2 linked regions of the Robiginitalea biformata HTCC2501 genome follow. The protein of the gene in region 2 interacts with the protein of the main gene of each other region in a pairwise test. Links are inferred from orthologs where the notes say so. Each region holds a gene or a part of one and is shown on either strand. Other genes may lie near its edges.

Region 1 (9,235 bases), 1.8 Mb from region 2 along the record:
TTACAAAGGTCTTTTTTGAGACGACGAGCTTTTTTAACTTATCTTCTCTAAGATGATTTTCAATCTACTCAGAACTCTGTTCAGACCTATTTGTAATGCATCGCCAAAGGTTATTTTATGCAATTTCAATAAAACTATCCCTAGAAAAATCGTGATGCTCATTTATGTGAACATACCCCAATTGATTGCACAACATGGTAGTGCCTTCTAACTTTATGCCATTTCCAACATTTCTATGCACATGGCCATAAATCCAATAATCGATATTGGACCTGGTAATGAAATCGGTTTGGTCTACAACAAAGGCATTGTTGATAGCACTGTCCTCAAACTCTAGAGAATTACAAAGCGGTGTTGGTAGATGATGGGTGACCACTACTGTTTTGCCTTCACGGTCATTTATACTTGTCGTAATAAAATCAAACGCCTCTGCATGAAGCTGATTAAAATAGTCAATCGTCAAAATTTTATCACCCATTCTTATTTTATGGAAGTCATTTACGTAAGCAGATACTGAAGCGATGTTTTCAGGCAAAATGTGGCTCCAAAGTGTAGAAAAGAGAAACCTAATACCGCTTATTTCTATTGCTTGGTTGTTTAGAAGGAACACATTTGGTTGCAATTCCCATTGAAAAGGCTTTTGATGTAAAGACAAATCAAATCCACCATAGTATTCGTGATTGCCCGGTATCACATACACCTGTTGGTAATGATCGGACACCCATTTAAAAAGGTCTAGATTTTCAAAATCAAATCCGAGATAATGGGTGTCTCCAGCAATGATCAGTATCTCCCCAGAAGGAATTAAAGGATGGTCTGCCAGCCACTTTCGGTTTTGGGGAAACTCCAAGTGTAAATCGGAACAGTATTGTATTTTCACTTTCGGCTCATTTTCTTGAACAGAAAAGTAAGGAGATAACTTCGTTTTATTCTATTTAACGGTGATTACTTTCCTGGAAAAAAGTTATTGTAAAATACTGCCAAGAAGTAAAAAAGGGTCAAAAATGCAGCACGATTGCGGCACGCTGGTTAACTTTTCTTTAACGTTAACATTTTTATAACATTGATTTACAAGTGATTATAAACAAAAAAGCCTCGAAAAATCGAGGCCTATGCGGTCTGGACGGGACTCGAACCCGCGACCCCCTGCGTGACAGGCAGGTATTCTAACCAACTGAACTACCAGACCAATGTTCCAACCCCGGAGGGTACCAACAACAGTTGGTTTTGTGGAAATTGTCAGAGCTTTTTGTTCAAAAGCGTGGGCAAATATAAGGTACTATTTCAATCCGGCAAACAAAAAGATCAATTTTAGCGCGCCTTATCCGGCAATGCGCTGGCGTTCCGTGAGGAAGGCATTCAGCACGCGGGCAAACGGGTCCGCTACATCCACGCCCACGTACTTGATGTCGTACTGCCCGCAGATGAGTTTGATGGAGCGGACATACCGCACCAGGGCGTCCCGGTAGGCGGCGCGCACGGTCTCCGGGTAGAGGTCCACATGCTTGCCGGTCTCCACGTCCTGGAACCGTTTCGGGGTGTTTTCAAAGTCGAAATCCAGTTCGGTGGCCCGGTCGGCCAGGTGGAAGAGGACCACCTCGTGTTTGTTGTACTTCAGGTGGCGGAGGGCTTCAAAGAGTTGTTCGTCCGCCACGCGGTCCTGGAACAGGTCGGAGAAGAGGATCACCAGGCTGCGGCGCTTGAGCTTTTCGGCAATCAGGTGCAGGTGGGCGTGGAGTTCGGTGCCTTCGCCCCGTCGGCCGGCCAGCCCCAGGTCGTTCAGTTTGGCCAGGAGCATCTGGTAGTGCCGCTCGCTGCCTTTTTCCGGGGCGTAGTACTCGTAGGTGTCGGCAAAGACACTGAGTCCCACGGCATCCCGTTGTTTCTTGAGCAATTCCATCAGGGCGGCTGCGGCCAGGACGGCGAAGCCCATTTTATGGAGGTGGTCCAGGTTGAGCCTTGCGACCTCCGGGTAATACATGGAGGCCGAACTGTCCAGGATCAGGTGGCAGCGCAGGTTGGTTTCCTCCTCGTAGCGCTTGGTGTAGAGTTTGTCTGTCCGGGCAAAGAGCTTCCAGTCGATGTGCTTGGTGCTTTCGCCCGTGTTATACACCTTGTGTTCGGCGAATTCGGCGGAATACCCGTGGAAGGGGCTTTTGTGGATCCCGCTGATGTACCCCTCCACCACCTGCCGGGCCAGCAGGCCGAGGTTTTCAAACAGGGGGGCATTGTGGAGTTCCGATCTCAGGTCCATGTTTCAAAGATACAAAGGGATGGGGAAGTAACGTCCCCGAGCAGACGCCCCGGGTAAAATGCGGACAGCAGGCAAAAAAAAATCCCGCTACCGGGGGAACCGGGGCGGGATTCTGATTGCAATGTATTTTGAAAGGCTTACAGGGCTGCGTCGATCGCTTCGGCGTATACCTTTTTCGGGCTCACGCCTACCTGGCGGTTTACGATTTCGCCATCCTTGAACACCAATACGGTAGGGATGTTCCGCACGCCGTACTTGGCCGCGAACTCCTGGTGGACATCCACGTCTACCTTCCCGACAACCGCTTTGCCGTCGTATTCCTGGCTGAGTTCCTCGATGATGGGTCCAACCATCCGGCAGGGGCCGCACCATGCCGCCCAAAAATCTACTACTACCGGTTTATCGCTTTTAAGGACCACCTCGTCAAAGGTCGCATCTGTTATTTCTAGTGCCATATTCGCTTTATTTTAATTAGTGCAAAGTTAGTCAATTATTTAAGCCGTCCCTTACACTGTGCGTATTCGATTTGTCGATATGCCGATTGAGTCCGTCGATAGCCGCAGGACAGGGCGCAGGATGCGGAGCAGGCCGGGATAAAGCCTGATGGCCTGCCGGGGTTCGCGGGTAGACTTCTTAATTGAGTTTGTAATGTACTTCCTGGTCGCGGAGCGAATGGAGCAGTTCCGAGCTGATGTGGACCTTTTGCTTCCGGCTGGAGAGCTGCACCTTGATGGCTTCCTCCATCTCGTAGACCACAAAATTCAGGTGGTGCTGCCCTTTAAAGGAACGCAGCGTGTCCTGCAATTCCCGGATGCGCTTCTCGTGCAGCTGCCCGATATCGAGCTGGATGGTCAGTTTTTTGGCATAGGCGTCCATCACGTCCTGCAGCAGGAGGACCTGGTTGTACTGGAGGCGGGGGTCGCCTTTTTTTCCGGTTTCCCGGTTCACCCAGCCTTCCCGGACAAAGACTTTCAGGTAGATAAACGCATTGATGGTCAGGAAATGCCGGAATTTCAGGTATTCCTCCCCGAAAATCTTAAACTCAAAGGCATCCGAATAATCCTCCAGGGTAAAGATCGCCCAGCCCTTGCCGTTTTTGGAAACCCGGTGCTGCACGTCCGTAATCACCCCGGCCAGGCTGAGTTCCCGGTTGAGGTAGGGCGACAGGTCGTTCAGGGCATAGATCTCCGTATTGCAGAACGCCTGGATTTCCGTCTTAAAATCGTCCAGGGGGTGGCCCGAGATATAGATGCCTACCACCTCTTTTTCCCGTTTCAGGGTCTCCATGGTGCCCCATTCCTCGCAGGGCGGGATTTCCGGCTCGGCAATCTGCACTTCGCTGCTGCCCCCAAAGAGGCTTACCTGGGAGGAGTTCTCGCTTTCCTGGAAACGGGCCCCGAAGCGAATCACCTTCTCCAGGAAACTCACCCCGTCCGTGCCGCAATCGAAGTACTGGGCGCGATGCGCATTGCCCAGGGAGTCGAACCCGCCCGCCAGGGCCAGGTTTTCAAAGGCCTTCTTGTTGGCGGCCCGCAGGTCGATGCGCTTGGCCAGGTCAAAGATAGACTGGTAGGGGCCGTTAGCTTTCCGGTTTTCCACGATGGTTTCCACGGCACTCCGCCCCACGCCTTTGATGGCCCCCATGCCAAAGCGCACCTGGTTGTCCTTGTTCACCGCGAACTTGTAATAGGATTCGTTGACATCCGGCCCGAGAACGTCCAGGCCCATCCGCCGGCATTCCTCCATAAAGAAGGTTACCTGCTTGATGTCGTTCATATTGTTGGAGAGCACTGCGGCCATGTATTCGGCCGGGTAGTGGGCCTTCAGGTAGGCCGTCTGGTAGGCGATATAGGCATAGCAGGTGGAGTGGCTCTTGTTGAAGGCGTAGGAGGCGAAGGCTTCCCAGTCTTTCCAGATCTTCTCCAACACATCCCGCGGATGCCCGTTTGCCTCGCCCCCGTCCAGGAATTTGGGCTTGAGTTTCTGCAGCAGCGCAAATATTTTTTTCCCCATCGCCTTGCGGAGTACGTCCGCCTCGCCCTTGGAAAACCCGGCCAGCTTCTGGGAGAGCAGCATCACCTGCTCCTGGTAGACGGTGATCCCGTAGGTCTCCTGCAGGTATTCCTCCATTTCCGGGAGGTCATAGGTGATTTCCTCCTGCCCGTGCTTCCGCGCGATAAAACTCGGGATGTATTCCATGGGCCCGGGCCGGTAGAGGGCGTTCATGGCGATCAAATCGTCGAAGACCGTCGGTTTGAGGTCTTTCAGGTGCTTTTGCATCCCCGGGGATTCGTACTGGAATATCCCCACCGTTTCGCCCCGCTGGAAGAGCTCATAGGTTTCCGCGTCGTCCAGGGGAAAGTCGTCCGGGATCAGGTCGATACCGTGCCGCGCCTTGACGATCTTCACCGTATCCTTGATGAGCGTCAGCGTTTTCAGGCCCAGGAAATCCATCTTGAGCAGGCCGGCGTTTTCCACCACGGAGTTGTCGAACTGGGTCACGTAGAGGTCGGAATCCTTGGCGGTGGCCACCGGGACAAAATTCGTGATGTCGTCCGGGGTAATGATCACCCCGCAGGCGTGGATGCCCGTGTTGCGCAGCGAGCCCTCCAGCACGCGGGCCATATTGACGGTCTGCGCCTCCAGGTCGCTGCCCTCGGACAGGTTCAGCAGCTCATTGACCTTTGCCAGGTCGTCCGAGCGGAATTTCTTTTTGAGCTCCGCCTCGTCCTGCCCGAAAATCTTGGCCAGCTTGGACATGTTCGGGATGAGCTTTGCGATGCGGTCCGCTTCGCTGAGCGGCAGGTCCAGCACCCGGGCGGTGTCCCGGATGGAGGATTTTGCCGCCATGGTGCCGTAGGTGATGATCTGGGCCACCTGGTTGGCGCCGTATTTGTCGATGACGTAATCCATTACCCGTGAGCGCCCCTCGTCGTCAAAGTCGATGTCGATATCGGGCATGGATACCCGGTCCGGGTTCAGGAACCGCTCAAACAGCAGATCGTACTTGAGCGGGTCGATGTTGGTGATCCCCAGGCAGTACGCAACTACGGACCCGGCCGCCGAGCCCCGCCCGGGGCCTACGGACACCCCCATGTTGCGGGCTTCGCGGATAAAATCCTCCACGATCAGGAAATAGCCCGGGTACCCGGAGTTTTCGATAGTGGAAAGTTCAAAGTCCAGCCGCTCCCGGATGGCCTCCGTGATCTCCCCGTACCGCTTTTCCGCCCCCTGAAAGGTGATGTGGCGGAGATAGGCATTTTCGCCCCGTTTGCCGCCGTCCGCTGCGTCCTCGGCCACCCGGAATTCCTCGGGGATCTCGAATTTTGGAAGGAGGACATCCCGGGCCAGGTCAAAGGGCTCGATCTTCTCGATGATTCCCTCGATGGACTGGATGCTTTCCGGCAGGTCGCGGAACAGCTCCTTCATTTCCTCCGGGGATTTGAAGTAGTATTCCTGGTTGGGCAGGCCAAAGCGGTAGCCCCGGCCGCGCCCGATGGGGGTTGCCTGTTTTTCCCCTTCCTTGACGCACAGCAGGATGTCGTGGGCTTCCGCATCTTCCTTGCGGCGGTAATAGGTGTTGTTGGTGGCCACCAGGGACACCTCGTGTTTTTTTGCGAGGGCTACCAGGCTCTGGTTGGCCCGGTCCTCGTCTTCCTGCCCGTGGCGCATCACCTCCACATAGAGGTCTTCCCCGAATTGCTCTTTCCACCAGAGCAACGCCTCTTCGGCTTGTTTTTCCCCCTGGTTCAACACCTTGGAGGGAACTTCCCCATAGAGGTTTCCGGTAAGGACGATGACATCCTCTTTATAGCGCTCCACAACCTCCCGGTCTATCCGGGGCACATAGTAGAACCCTTCCGTGTAGGCGATGGAGGACATCTTGGCCAGGTTGTGGTAGCCCTTCTTATTCTTGGCCAGCATTACTACCTGGTAGCCGTAATCCTTGACGGATTTGTTGTTGCGGTCCTCGCAGACAAAGAACTCGCAACCGATAATCGGGATGAGGTCCCGCTTGCCCGATGCCCGGTCCTCCTCGGTGAGGTTGCTGTTGTGGGCTTTGACCTCCCGTACAAAATGGAAGGCCCCCATCATGTTGGCGTGGTCCGTCAGGGCCACGGCCGGCATCCGGTATTCCGCCGCGGCGGCCACCAGGTCCTTGATGCCCATGGTGGACTGGAGGACGGAAAACTGGCTGTGGTTGTGCAGGTGGGCGAAAGGGACCCCTTCCAGGGCCTGGACGTTCTCCCGTATTTCTGCCCGCGTGAGCCCGGGATCGTCTACCGCTGTGGCTTCCGCGAGTTTGCGGGAGGCTTTTTTAAGGTTTTTGTGGGCAATCCCGATCGGGGCGATAGTTCCCGGGTTGGCCCGGTCGAAAGCCTCGAAATACCCGGGGGCCACGCCGAGCTGCTCCGGGCTGTATTGCCGCCGGCGGAGCAATTCCAGGAAGCATCGGGCGGTGGCTTCCACGTCGGCCGTCGCGTTGTGCGCTTCCTCAAAAGGTTCCCCAAAAAGGTGCAGGTGCAATTCGGTGAGGGTGGGCAGCTTGAATTTTCCGCCCCGCCCGCCCGGGAGCTGGCAGAGTTCTGCCGTGGATTCCGTACACGTGTCGAGTACCGGGAATTTTTCCAGGGGGTCCTCGTCTGCAACCCGGTAAAATTCGGCCCCCATCACGTTGATGTCGAACCCGACATTTTGGCCTACCAGGAATTGGGTGCGGGATAATGCCCCGCGAAATGCCTCGAGAACTTCTTCCAGCGGGAGCCCTTCTTCCCGCGCCAGGTCTGTGGAGATACCGTGAATCTGTTCGGCGTCGTACGGGATGTTAAACCCGTCCGGCCGGACCAGCGCGTCGTATTGTTCCACCAGCCGCCCTTCCCCGTCGTGCAATTGCCAGGCAATCTGGATGCAGCGGGGCCAGTTGTCAGTGTCGCTGGCGGGGGCGTCCCAACGTTTGGGAAGCCCGGTGGTCTCTGTGTCGAATATGAGGTACATGGACAGGTATCGGGAATCAGGAGGATAAAATTATGGAAATACCCCGGGCTGCAAAAATGGAGTTTTTATGAGTTATTAACTGGGCCGAGGAGCCAGCCGGTGTGCGGGCCGTCCGTAGCCGAGCGACCGCAAAAGTTCCGGTGGATCCATCCCCTGGCAAGAAAAAACCCGGCGCGGGGCCGGGTTCTGATATTGGGTATTTGCGTGCGTCGATCAGGATACGATGGATTCGTACATCTTCGACGTGTTCAGGGCTGCCTGGATGGCGTTGCGCTGACTTCTCAGGAGCTGCTCCGTAGATGGCGGGAGGGTCATTTCCTTATCGTCGAGGATTTCATCGTACTGCTCCAGGCTGGCTTTCTCGCCCCGCTCTACTTCTTCGAGGATGCGTTCGGTTTCATTGCCGGTGAGCGTACTGGTGAGATTCATCCAGGTACGGTGCAGGTCGCCCTTAAAGCTGCCGCCTTTGTCTGGCAATTCCCCGTACTCGCGGATTTCGGTCTTCAGTTCGTGCCCAAAGGTATAGCGCTGCTTAACTTTGTCGTTCAGGAATTCCTTCACGGCTGGCACTTCTACCTTCTCGGCTGCGAGCTTATATCCTTTTTCAGCATCGTATGTCTTTTCGAGTAATTCGTTTAACTTATTGGAAATTTTTTCAGTGTACTTCATGGTCTATCGTCATTTTAGTGGTTACTGTTTCTGTGGTGCCTTTCAATAAGACAAAAATAGTATACTGGTCAACCTGCGGTAAATCAAATATTTAGCACAATTTATCATCCTCTTAACAGCTTTTATGAAAATATGGGGGCTCCGCGGGGTATAAATTTTTCGCCCAAGTCCTTTACTCATTGGCAAAATGGCGTATATTTGCACCCGCTTTCAGTAGAAATACCCTTGGCTGAACAGCTTGAAATGTTGTAACAAGAATTAATAACCGGGGTCGGGTACCCCAAAACTTTAATGTGATATGCCAGTTAGAATCAGACTTCAGAGACACGGTAAGAAAGGAAAACCTTTTTACTGGATCGTAGCCGCCGACGTGCGTGCCAAGCGCGACGGCCGTTTCCTCGAAAAACTAGGAATCTACAACCCGAATACGAATCCCGCCACTATCGAGATAGACGTGGATCAATCCGTACAATGGCTCAACGACGGGGCTCAGCCCAGCGAGACAGCTCGCCGGATCCTTTCCTATAAAGGGGTACTGCTGAAGCACCACCTGATGGGGGGCGTTCGTAAAGGGGCCCTGACCGAAGAGGAGGCCGAAAAGAAATTTCAGGCATGGCTCGATGAAAAGGAGCAGAAGGTAAGCCAGAAAACCGAAGGACTGGAAAAAGCCCGGGAGGAAGCGCGTGCCAAGGCCCTGGAGGCTGAACGGGAAGCCAACGAAAAGCGCAAGGCGGCCGCTGCTGAGGCAGAAGCCCCGGAGGCGGAGGAAACCCCGGAGACCCCTGAAGGCGAAAGCGCTGCCGAGGAAGTTGAAGCGGTTGCAGCTGCCGGAGAACCGGAAAACGAAGTAGCCGAGGCCGAGGCCCCTGCTGCTGCCGATGATGCTGCTCAGGAGGAAGCCGGTGAGGAAAAAGCCGAAGCTGCCCCGGCCGAAAAGGCTGAGGAAGCGAAGGCTGAAGAAAAGGCCGAAGAAGCCCCCAAAGCTGCTGCCGGAGATTCCGAAGAAAAGGAAGAAAAGAAAGAAGCCGCAGCAGGCGATAAGGAATAAGCCTGTTTTGCCATGCGGAAGGAAGACTGTTTCTACCTCGGTAAAATTGTCTCCCGCCATGGCTTCAAGGGCGAGTTACTGGCGAAGTTAGATACAGACGAGCCGCAGCTATACGAAAATCTGGAATCGGTGTTTGTTTCCGTAGGGAACAACCTGGTTCCATTTTTTTTGCGCCGTTGCCAGTTGCACAAAACGCGCTTGCTCCGGCTGCATTTCGAAGACATCGACTCGGAGGCAGATGCCACCCGTATCCTCGGCAGCGAATTGTA
Region 2 (7,188 bases):
GACCCGCCGGAATTTGAGGAGTTGCGCGCCCATTTCCACGTCCCGATATTTGCGGAGGGTTACGGGGCCCTGGGCGCCACCCAGCGGGAAATCCTGGAAGTCCTGGAATACCTGGTGGAACACCCGGATGCCTGCCGGCACCTGGAAGTGGAAACCTATACCTGGGATGTATTGCCCGACGGCCTGAAATCCACCCTGTCAGAATCTATTTCCAGGGAACTCGGCTGGCTGAGAAAAGCGTTGAAAGCATGAAAAAAACAGTCGTAATCAATGCCGTCGGCCTGACGCGCCGCCTGATTGGCCCGGACACCCCGAGGATTCGGGAATTTTTGGCCTCCGGCCAGTCCCGGGATATCGCCCCGGTGCTGCCGGCAGTGACCTGTTCCGCCCAATCTACCTACCTGACGGGGAAAATGCCTTCAGATCACGGGATTGTCGGGAATGGATGGTTTTTCAAAGAAGAGCTGGAGGTCAAATTCTGGCGGCAGTCGAACCGGCTGGTGCAGTCCCCGAAGATCTGGGACCGGCTCAAAGCCGAAGATCCGGGATTTACCTGTGCCAATATGTTTTGGTGGTACAACATGTATTCGAGCGTTGACTACAGCGTCACCCCGCGGCCCAATTACCTGGCCGACGGACGAAAAATCCCGGATATCTACAGCCACCCGGCCAGTCTCCGCGACGACCTGCAGGAGCGATTCGGGCAGTTTCCGCTGTTTAAATTCTGGGGTCCCATGGCGGGGATCGACTCAACGCGGTGGATCGCCGATGCCTGTATCCACACGGACCAATCCTACAATCCGACCCTCACGCTGATCTATCTGCCGCACCTGGACTACAACTTGCAACGCCTGGGGCCCGACCCGGAACAAATCGGGCCCGACCTCCAAGCCCTGGACCACGAAGTGGGACGCCTCCTGGACCATTACGGCCCGCAGGAAGTGCAGATGGTGATACTTTCCGAATACGGTATTACACCGGTTAGCCAACCGGTCCACCTGAACCGCATGCTGCGTAAAAACGGGCTGATAGCCATTCGTGAAGAACGGGGCCTTGAGCTGCTGGATGCCGGGGCCAGTGAGGCGTTTGCAGTAGCGGACCACCAGGTGGCCCACATCTATGTGAAAGACCGGGACCGGATCGGGGAGGTCCGGGATCTCGTAGCGGCCACCCCGGGAGTGGAACGGGTCCTGGAAGGTGCTTCCAGACGTGAAGCCGGACTGGACCACGAACGCGCCGGCGACCTGATTGCCGTGGCCGGCCCCGATGCCTGGTTTACCTATTACTTTTGGCTGGACGATGCCAGGGCCCCGGATTACGCCCGGATGGTAGACATACACAAGAAGCCCGGTTACGACCCGGTGGAACTGATGACAGACCCTTCGGATCCGCTGGTAAAACTGAAAATTCTCCGGAAGCTGGCTGGTAAAAAGCTGGGGTTCCGTTCGGTACTCGACGTGATTCCCCTGAAAGCCGAACTGATTCGCGGTTCCCATGGCCGGATTCCCGAAGATCCCGCAGATTATCCTATTTTTATATGTAATAACAAGGGCCCGCTGCCGGATAGCCCGATAGCCCCCACCGAGGTGTACGGAGAATTGTACCGGCTGGTTAAGGGCCTGTAAACCAACCAACCATGCAACAAGCTTTAAAAATATTTGCCATCGTAATGGCTGTCCTTTTTGCCTGGGCGGCCTATGTTCAGATTAACGACCCCGATTCGGGTATCTGGATTGCCGTTTACGGGGCGGCTGCCCTGGGATCCCTGCTTTTTGCACTCGGGAAACTCCCTTCCTGGCTCGGGCTGATAATGGGGATCGCCTTTCTTGCGGGCGCCTTCCTTTCCTGGCCGGACACCTATGAAGGGGTGCGTTTCGGGGAGCGGAAAATGGCCAACCTGAATATTGAATTGGGTCGGGAGTCCCTGGGTTTGGGGATTACGGCCCTTATTTTCTTCCTGTACAGCTGGCGCTCCAGGGGCCGGCGCATTTCCTAGGAAATTGCCCGGAAGGGAAATACAATCAAACGCTTACAGTTCCAGGTCGAAGGTCTTTCGCAGCAGGTCGATAGCAGGGTTCTTTTCCCGGAGTTTCTGATATTTTTCCTCCGGGGTGAAGGCGAATTGTTTTGCCGTTTCTTCGTTTACGGTAATTTTCAACTGGATGTGGTGGTTGTTCAGCTGCGTCCGCAAAAAGTCCATGAGCTCGAACTGATCCCGTTCCACTTCTTTTTTCATGGTGCTGTTTGGCAATTCGATCCATATCACATGATCGCCGATTAATTTGGGCAAATCGGTTCCCAGGCTGGCTGCCAGTATTTTGCGCCCGCGTTTTTCCGTCTGTTCGGCAAACTCTTTCCAGAGGGCCTGCAATTCGCTTTCTTCGAAAGGGTCCCGGGGCAGGTCTTCCGGGTTGGGGGCTGCATGGTGTCGCGATGCCTTGTGTGCTTTTTTTGCCCGGATACTGGAAAGCGACAAGCCCGAAACTTTCTGGCCGGACTTTTTTTTGCCGACGGGCAGGGTCGGCGCTGGGGTCTCTTTCGGTCCGGCAGGAGCACTCGTCTCTTTTTGATTATCCGGGGATTGCGATTGCTCGGCTCCTTCCGGTTCCCGGATGTCCTTTGATTCCGGCATGTCCTTTGATTCCGGGATGCTTTCCGTTGTCTGATGGGCACTTCCCACTGTTTCAGGGGAACTTTCCGCCCCTTCCTGGGCACCCGCCGCCGGTTTCGAGGTGCTTTCCGGTTCCGAGACTGTTTCCGGGGGAGGCGTTTGGTTGTGGAAAGCTGCCGCCGGGATCAACCAGGCGTCTTCCCCGTTACGGGCCTTTTTTTTTTGACGCTGTGTCAGGGAGGCCAGTTTCATCAGGCAGAGTTCCACCAACAGACGGTGGTTCTTGCTGGTTTTGTAGTCCAGGTCGCACTGGTTGGCCAGGTCCAGGGCGGCGAGCAGGAATTCCCCGCTGCAGTGGCTGGCTTGCTCCAGATACCGCTGGCGGACGCTTTCGCTGGTTTCCAGCAGGGCAACCGTTTCCTGGCTGGTGCAGACCATCAAATCCCGGAAATGGGAGGCCAGGCCATTGATATAATGGTGGCCCTCAAAGCCCTGGGCCAGTATTTCGTTAAAGTAGATGAGCAGGGCGGGGATGTCGCCCTTGAGGATGTGGTCGGTACTTTCAAAATACACATCCACATCCAGGACGTTCAGGTTCTCCGCTACGGCTTTGCGCGTGAGTTTGTTTCCCGCAAAGCTCACCACCCTGTCGAATATGGATAGGGCATCCCGCATGGCCCCGTCCGCTTTTTGGGCAATCATGTGCAGCGCTTCCTCGTCAGCCTCAATACCTTGTTGTTCAGCGATATATTTCAGGTAGGACGCGGCATCCCCCACAGTGATCCGCCGGAAATCGAATATCTGGCAGCGCGAGAGGATCGTCGGGATGATTTTGTGTTTCTCTGTGGTCGCCAGGATAAAGATCGCGTGGCGGGGCGGCTCTTCCAGGGTTTTCAAAAAGGCGTTGAAGGCTGCCTGGGAGAGCATGTGCACCTCATCGATGATATACACCTTGTACTTTCCCACCTGTGGCGGAATCCGTACCTGGTCAATGAGGTTCCGGATATCGTCTACCGAATTGTTGGAGGCGGCGTCGAGTTCAAAGATATTGAAGGCAAAATCCTCCCCGTCCCGTTGATTCCCGTCCTCGTTGATTTTCTTGGCCAGGATCCGGGCGCAGGTGGTTTTACCGACCCCACGGGGCCCGCAGAATAAAAGCGCCTGAGCCAGATGATCGTTTTCAATGGCGTTCAGCAGCGTGCGCGTAATGGCTTGCTGGCCCACCACGTCCTCGAACTGCTGGGGTCTGTACTTTCGGGCTGATACGATAAATGGTTCCATTCGAATGGGGCGGCGACCGGTGTATTCCGGCATGGTACCGCATTAACACAAATATAGGGATCGGGTGCCTAATTCGATAATTCCCGGGGGGATGTCCCCCGGTTTTTATTAACAAATGCGGTATCTTTACAGGCGAGCAGGCCGGCTTATCGCTCTTTGCGGATGCAGGGGGAGGAAAGTCCGGACACCACAGTGCAGCATAGCGGGTAACACCCGTCCCCCGACGGGCCCTGCCCGGTCGGGGAGGACCAGTGCAACAGAAAGTATGTACAGTTCGGCTGTAGTGAAATCATGTAAACTCTATGCGGTGAAACGCCATGTAGTCCAGCGACCGAGGGCGGCACGTCCGAGCTGGCGGGTAGGCGGATCGAACCCGGGGGCAACCCCGGGTCCAGATAAATGATAAGCGCCCCGGGCAACCGGGGAGACAGAATCCGGCTTACAGGCCTGCTTTTTTATATTCCCCTGAAAAAACTGAAAACTGTGCCCCCGTATCGGCGGGCCTGTTCAAATGCGTCCAGGTGGGACAAGTCGGTTTCCCGGGTATGTTCCAGAATCAGGAGGCCCTCCGGGGCGAGCAGTTGCCGGTCCATAACTTCCTGTACAAGTTCCTCCAGTTCGCCGGGATTCATGTCGTAGGGCGGGTCCCCGAAAACCAGGTCGAATTTCAGGGCAGTTTGTCGCAGATACGCCAGGCAGTCAGACCGAACGGCATGGATGGGCATGTCCAGTTCCGCAGCCGTTTTTCGGATAAAAGCCACGCAGCCGGCGTCGGCATCTACAGCCGTAATGGTCTCCCCGCCACGGGAAGCGCTTTCATAGCTGATGTTCCCTGTTCCGGCATAGAGGTCCAGGACATGGGCCCGGGGCCAGTCCATCTCCGCAGCCAGGATATTGAAAAGGGCTTCTTTGGCCCGGTCCGTGGTGGGGCGGACGGGTAATTTCCGAGGGGCCCGGATGCGTCGTCCCCGATGCGTGCCAGAGATTATCCGGATCATAGCGAATTGATCAGGGTGAAATCGATATCTTCCTCGGAACCGACGGTGGCATAGGGCTCCCCGGAGGGTACGAAAATGGAGATATTCTCGATGTAACGGGCGGCCAGGTCGTACGTGGCATCCCCCGCCTCGATCTCGCCGAGGAAACGGAGTTTGATCGTCGCCGGGTCCAACCCGAGTTGCTCGATCGCGAAGAGGAGGTAGTACATTATATCCTCTCCGGTCCCGACGGAAAAGCTGTTGAAATACTGCATTTTCTTCCCTGAGAATACCGTCATGTCCATTTGTCCCTCGGCCAGGTGTACATAACATATTTCCCCGGTGCCGTTGGCAGGCAGTTTCACCAGGGTTTCCAGCAAAACCGTGGCCGTATGCTTGAATTCAAATTCCCCGAAGAGGTCGTAGAGATAGTTGTTGACATTCGCAAAAGGCACATATACGTTGACGGCATCCAGCCCGTCGATGGAATCGTAATCCAGGTGGTCGGTGGGGAGGATTTTCGCATTGAATTTCAGGTAATTGGCCAGGTCGTCCCTGCTGAACAATGCCTGGGGGACGAGGCTGAACAACGCATTGCGGTGGATGGCAACCACCTCGGAGAACCGGTACTCCAAAACCCCGTTTACCCGCAGGCTTTCCCGCAGTTCCCGTTGCAGGTCGTAGGGGCTGAGTTCCTGGTTAAAACGCAGGGAATGACTTAGCGCCAGGCGTTTGCCGATGGTATCCAGGATACAAAAAGAAAGTCCATTCAGGCTGACCTGAATGGACAATTTGTAAAAACTATCTTCTTGTTGTTCCAGCCTGTTGCTATTGTTCTCCTTTTTTGTCATAAATAGGGGGCCAGTTACCGCTGGTACTCACCTTGGAAAGGGAGCCAACCGTGATTTCAGGTCCGTTAACCTCTTCGACGCTCACCTGGGCCTTTTCCCGTGCCACCAGGTCCTGGGGCTGGTCGTGCAATACGATATCCTTGGCCACTTTGGCTTCAAAGACCGGGGCGCGGTACCCGCTTTGCTCGAGCATGTCCGCCTTCATGGTAAACTGCTCATTGTTCGGGGCGTAGGGGACATTCATCATGGTCTTGTAGCGATCACCCCCTTTAAAGAGCGAATCCTTAACGGATACATACCCCAGGGTATCGATAATCTTAACCTCGCGCAGCATATCGATCTGGTAGGTCTCGTCGAATTCCATATAAGAGGAATCCCGTTGGGTGGTGATCACGTACCGGCCCGTATCTACAAACTTGACCAGGCTTTCAAAATCATTGGCATAACTCCGGTTGACGGATTTATACGCCTCCTGGGCATTCCGGATATCCTTCAGCTTTTTAATTACTTCAGCATAGCGTTCCTGTTTGACTTCTGCGAACTCAATGGGGCCGGTTACTGAACGGTATATCAGGTACCCCAGTATGATACAAACAATCCAAAGAACAATCTGAAGTATGGTTTTCATTTTTGTAAGGTGTTATTTTGATTTAGCGGTTAACGACAAATCTACGATTTTTTTTTAATCACAAAAGCGTTCCCGGCAAAAAGGTCCGTATCTTTAGCCGCCTATGGAATCCCTTACCGCCCCCGTATTTTACAGGCTTTTAGAGGAAAAATTCCCCCACGAACCCACCCGGAACCAGGAGCGTGCCCTTCGTCAGCTTTCGGACTTTATCATCGGTGCGCATACCGACAGAATTTTTTTGTTGAAAGGCTATGCCGGTACCGGGAAGACCACGCTGCTCGGTACGTTGATCACCAACCTGTGGCACAGTAAGAAAAAGGCCGTCCTGATGGCCCCAACCGGGCGTGCCGCAAAAGTGATGTCTACCTATACAAATTCCCGTGCCTACACCATCCACCGGCAGATCTACATCCCGAAGAAAGAACGGTCCGGGGGGGTGCGTTTTACCCTGGCCCCCAACCGCCACCGCAACACAATTTTCATCGTGGACGAGGCGTCCATGATCCCGGATTCCCCGGTTTCTACTGCCAAGGGGTCTGAACGCTCCCTGTTGGACGACCTGATGCAATACGTCTATTCCGGATTCCGCTGCCAGTTGGTGCTCATTGGCGACACGGCCCAGCTCCCGCCGGTTAAGCTGAGCCTCAGCCCGGCGCTGCAGGCAACGACCCTGGAACTCAACTACGATAAAACCGTCATCGAACTCGAACTGGACGAAGTGGTGCGCCAGACCCGGGATTCGGGAATCCTGATGAATGCTACCGAACTCCGGGAAGCGCTATCGGCCGACCCGGTCGGCTCTTTCCGGTTTTCCGTGGACGGTTTTCCGGACATTGTCCG

What was found.
Region 1: the proteins of RB2501_RS09280 (region 2) and dnaE interact in binary tests that used the Escherichia coli proteins (3 or more experiments, as listed by UniProt). The link is inferred for Robiginitalea biformata HTCC2501 from one-to-one orthologs.

The regions. Positions count from the first base shown.
Region 1 is NC_013222.1:227,873-237,107, reverse strand. The notes cover bases 2,688-7,644. They hold dnaE (DNA polymerase III subunit alpha), read right to left. Parts: upstream 7,250-7,644; coding sequence 2,888-7,249; downstream 2,688-2,887. Other genes in these bases: RB2501_RS00940 (ferritin-like domain-containing protein), read right to left, coding at 7,463-7,644; trxA (thioredoxin), read right to left, coding at 2,688-2,709. Also shown: RB2501_RS00965 (metallophosphoesterase), read right to left, coding at 116-880; RB2501_RS00955 (DUF58 domain-containing protein), read right to left, coding at 1,322-2,254; more of trxA, read right to left, coding at 2,392-2,687; more of RB2501_RS00940, read right to left, coding at 7,645-7,918; RB2501_RS00935 (30S ribosomal protein S16), read left to right, coding at 8,217-8,966; ribosome maturation factor RimM, read left to right, coding at 8,979-9,235. UniProt on the Escherichia coli protein: DNA polymerase III is a complex, multichain enzyme responsible for most of the replicative synthesis in bacteria. This DNA polymerase also exhibits 3' to 5' exonuclease activity. The alpha chain is the DNA polymerase catalytic subunit.
Region 2 is NC_013222.1:2,065,177-2,072,364, forward strand. Bases 1,462-4,371 are described here. They hold RB2501_RS09280 (DNA polymerase III subunit gamma/tau), read right to left. Parts: upstream 3,893-4,371; coding sequence 2,030-3,892; downstream 1,462-2,029. Other genes in these bases: RB2501_RS09270 (alkaline phosphatase family protein), read left to right, coding at 1,462-1,625; RB2501_RS09275 (transmembrane 220 family protein), read left to right, coding at 1,637-1,996; RB2501_RS09285 (RsmD family RNA methyltransferase), read right to left, coding at 4,348-4,371. Outside these bases: metabolite traffic protein EboE, read left to right, coding at 1-252; more of RB2501_RS09270, read left to right, coding at 249-1,461; more of RB2501_RS09285, read right to left, coding at 4,372-4,890; RB2501_RS09290 (DUF3822 family protein), read right to left, coding at 4,887-5,720; RB2501_RS09295 (hypothetical protein), read right to left, coding at 5,698-6,348; RB2501_RS09300 (ATP-dependent DNA helicase), read left to right, coding at 6,452-7,188. UniProt on the Escherichia coli protein: Part of the beta sliding clamp loading complex, which hydrolyzes ATP to load the beta clamp onto primed DNA to form the DNA replication pre-initiation complex.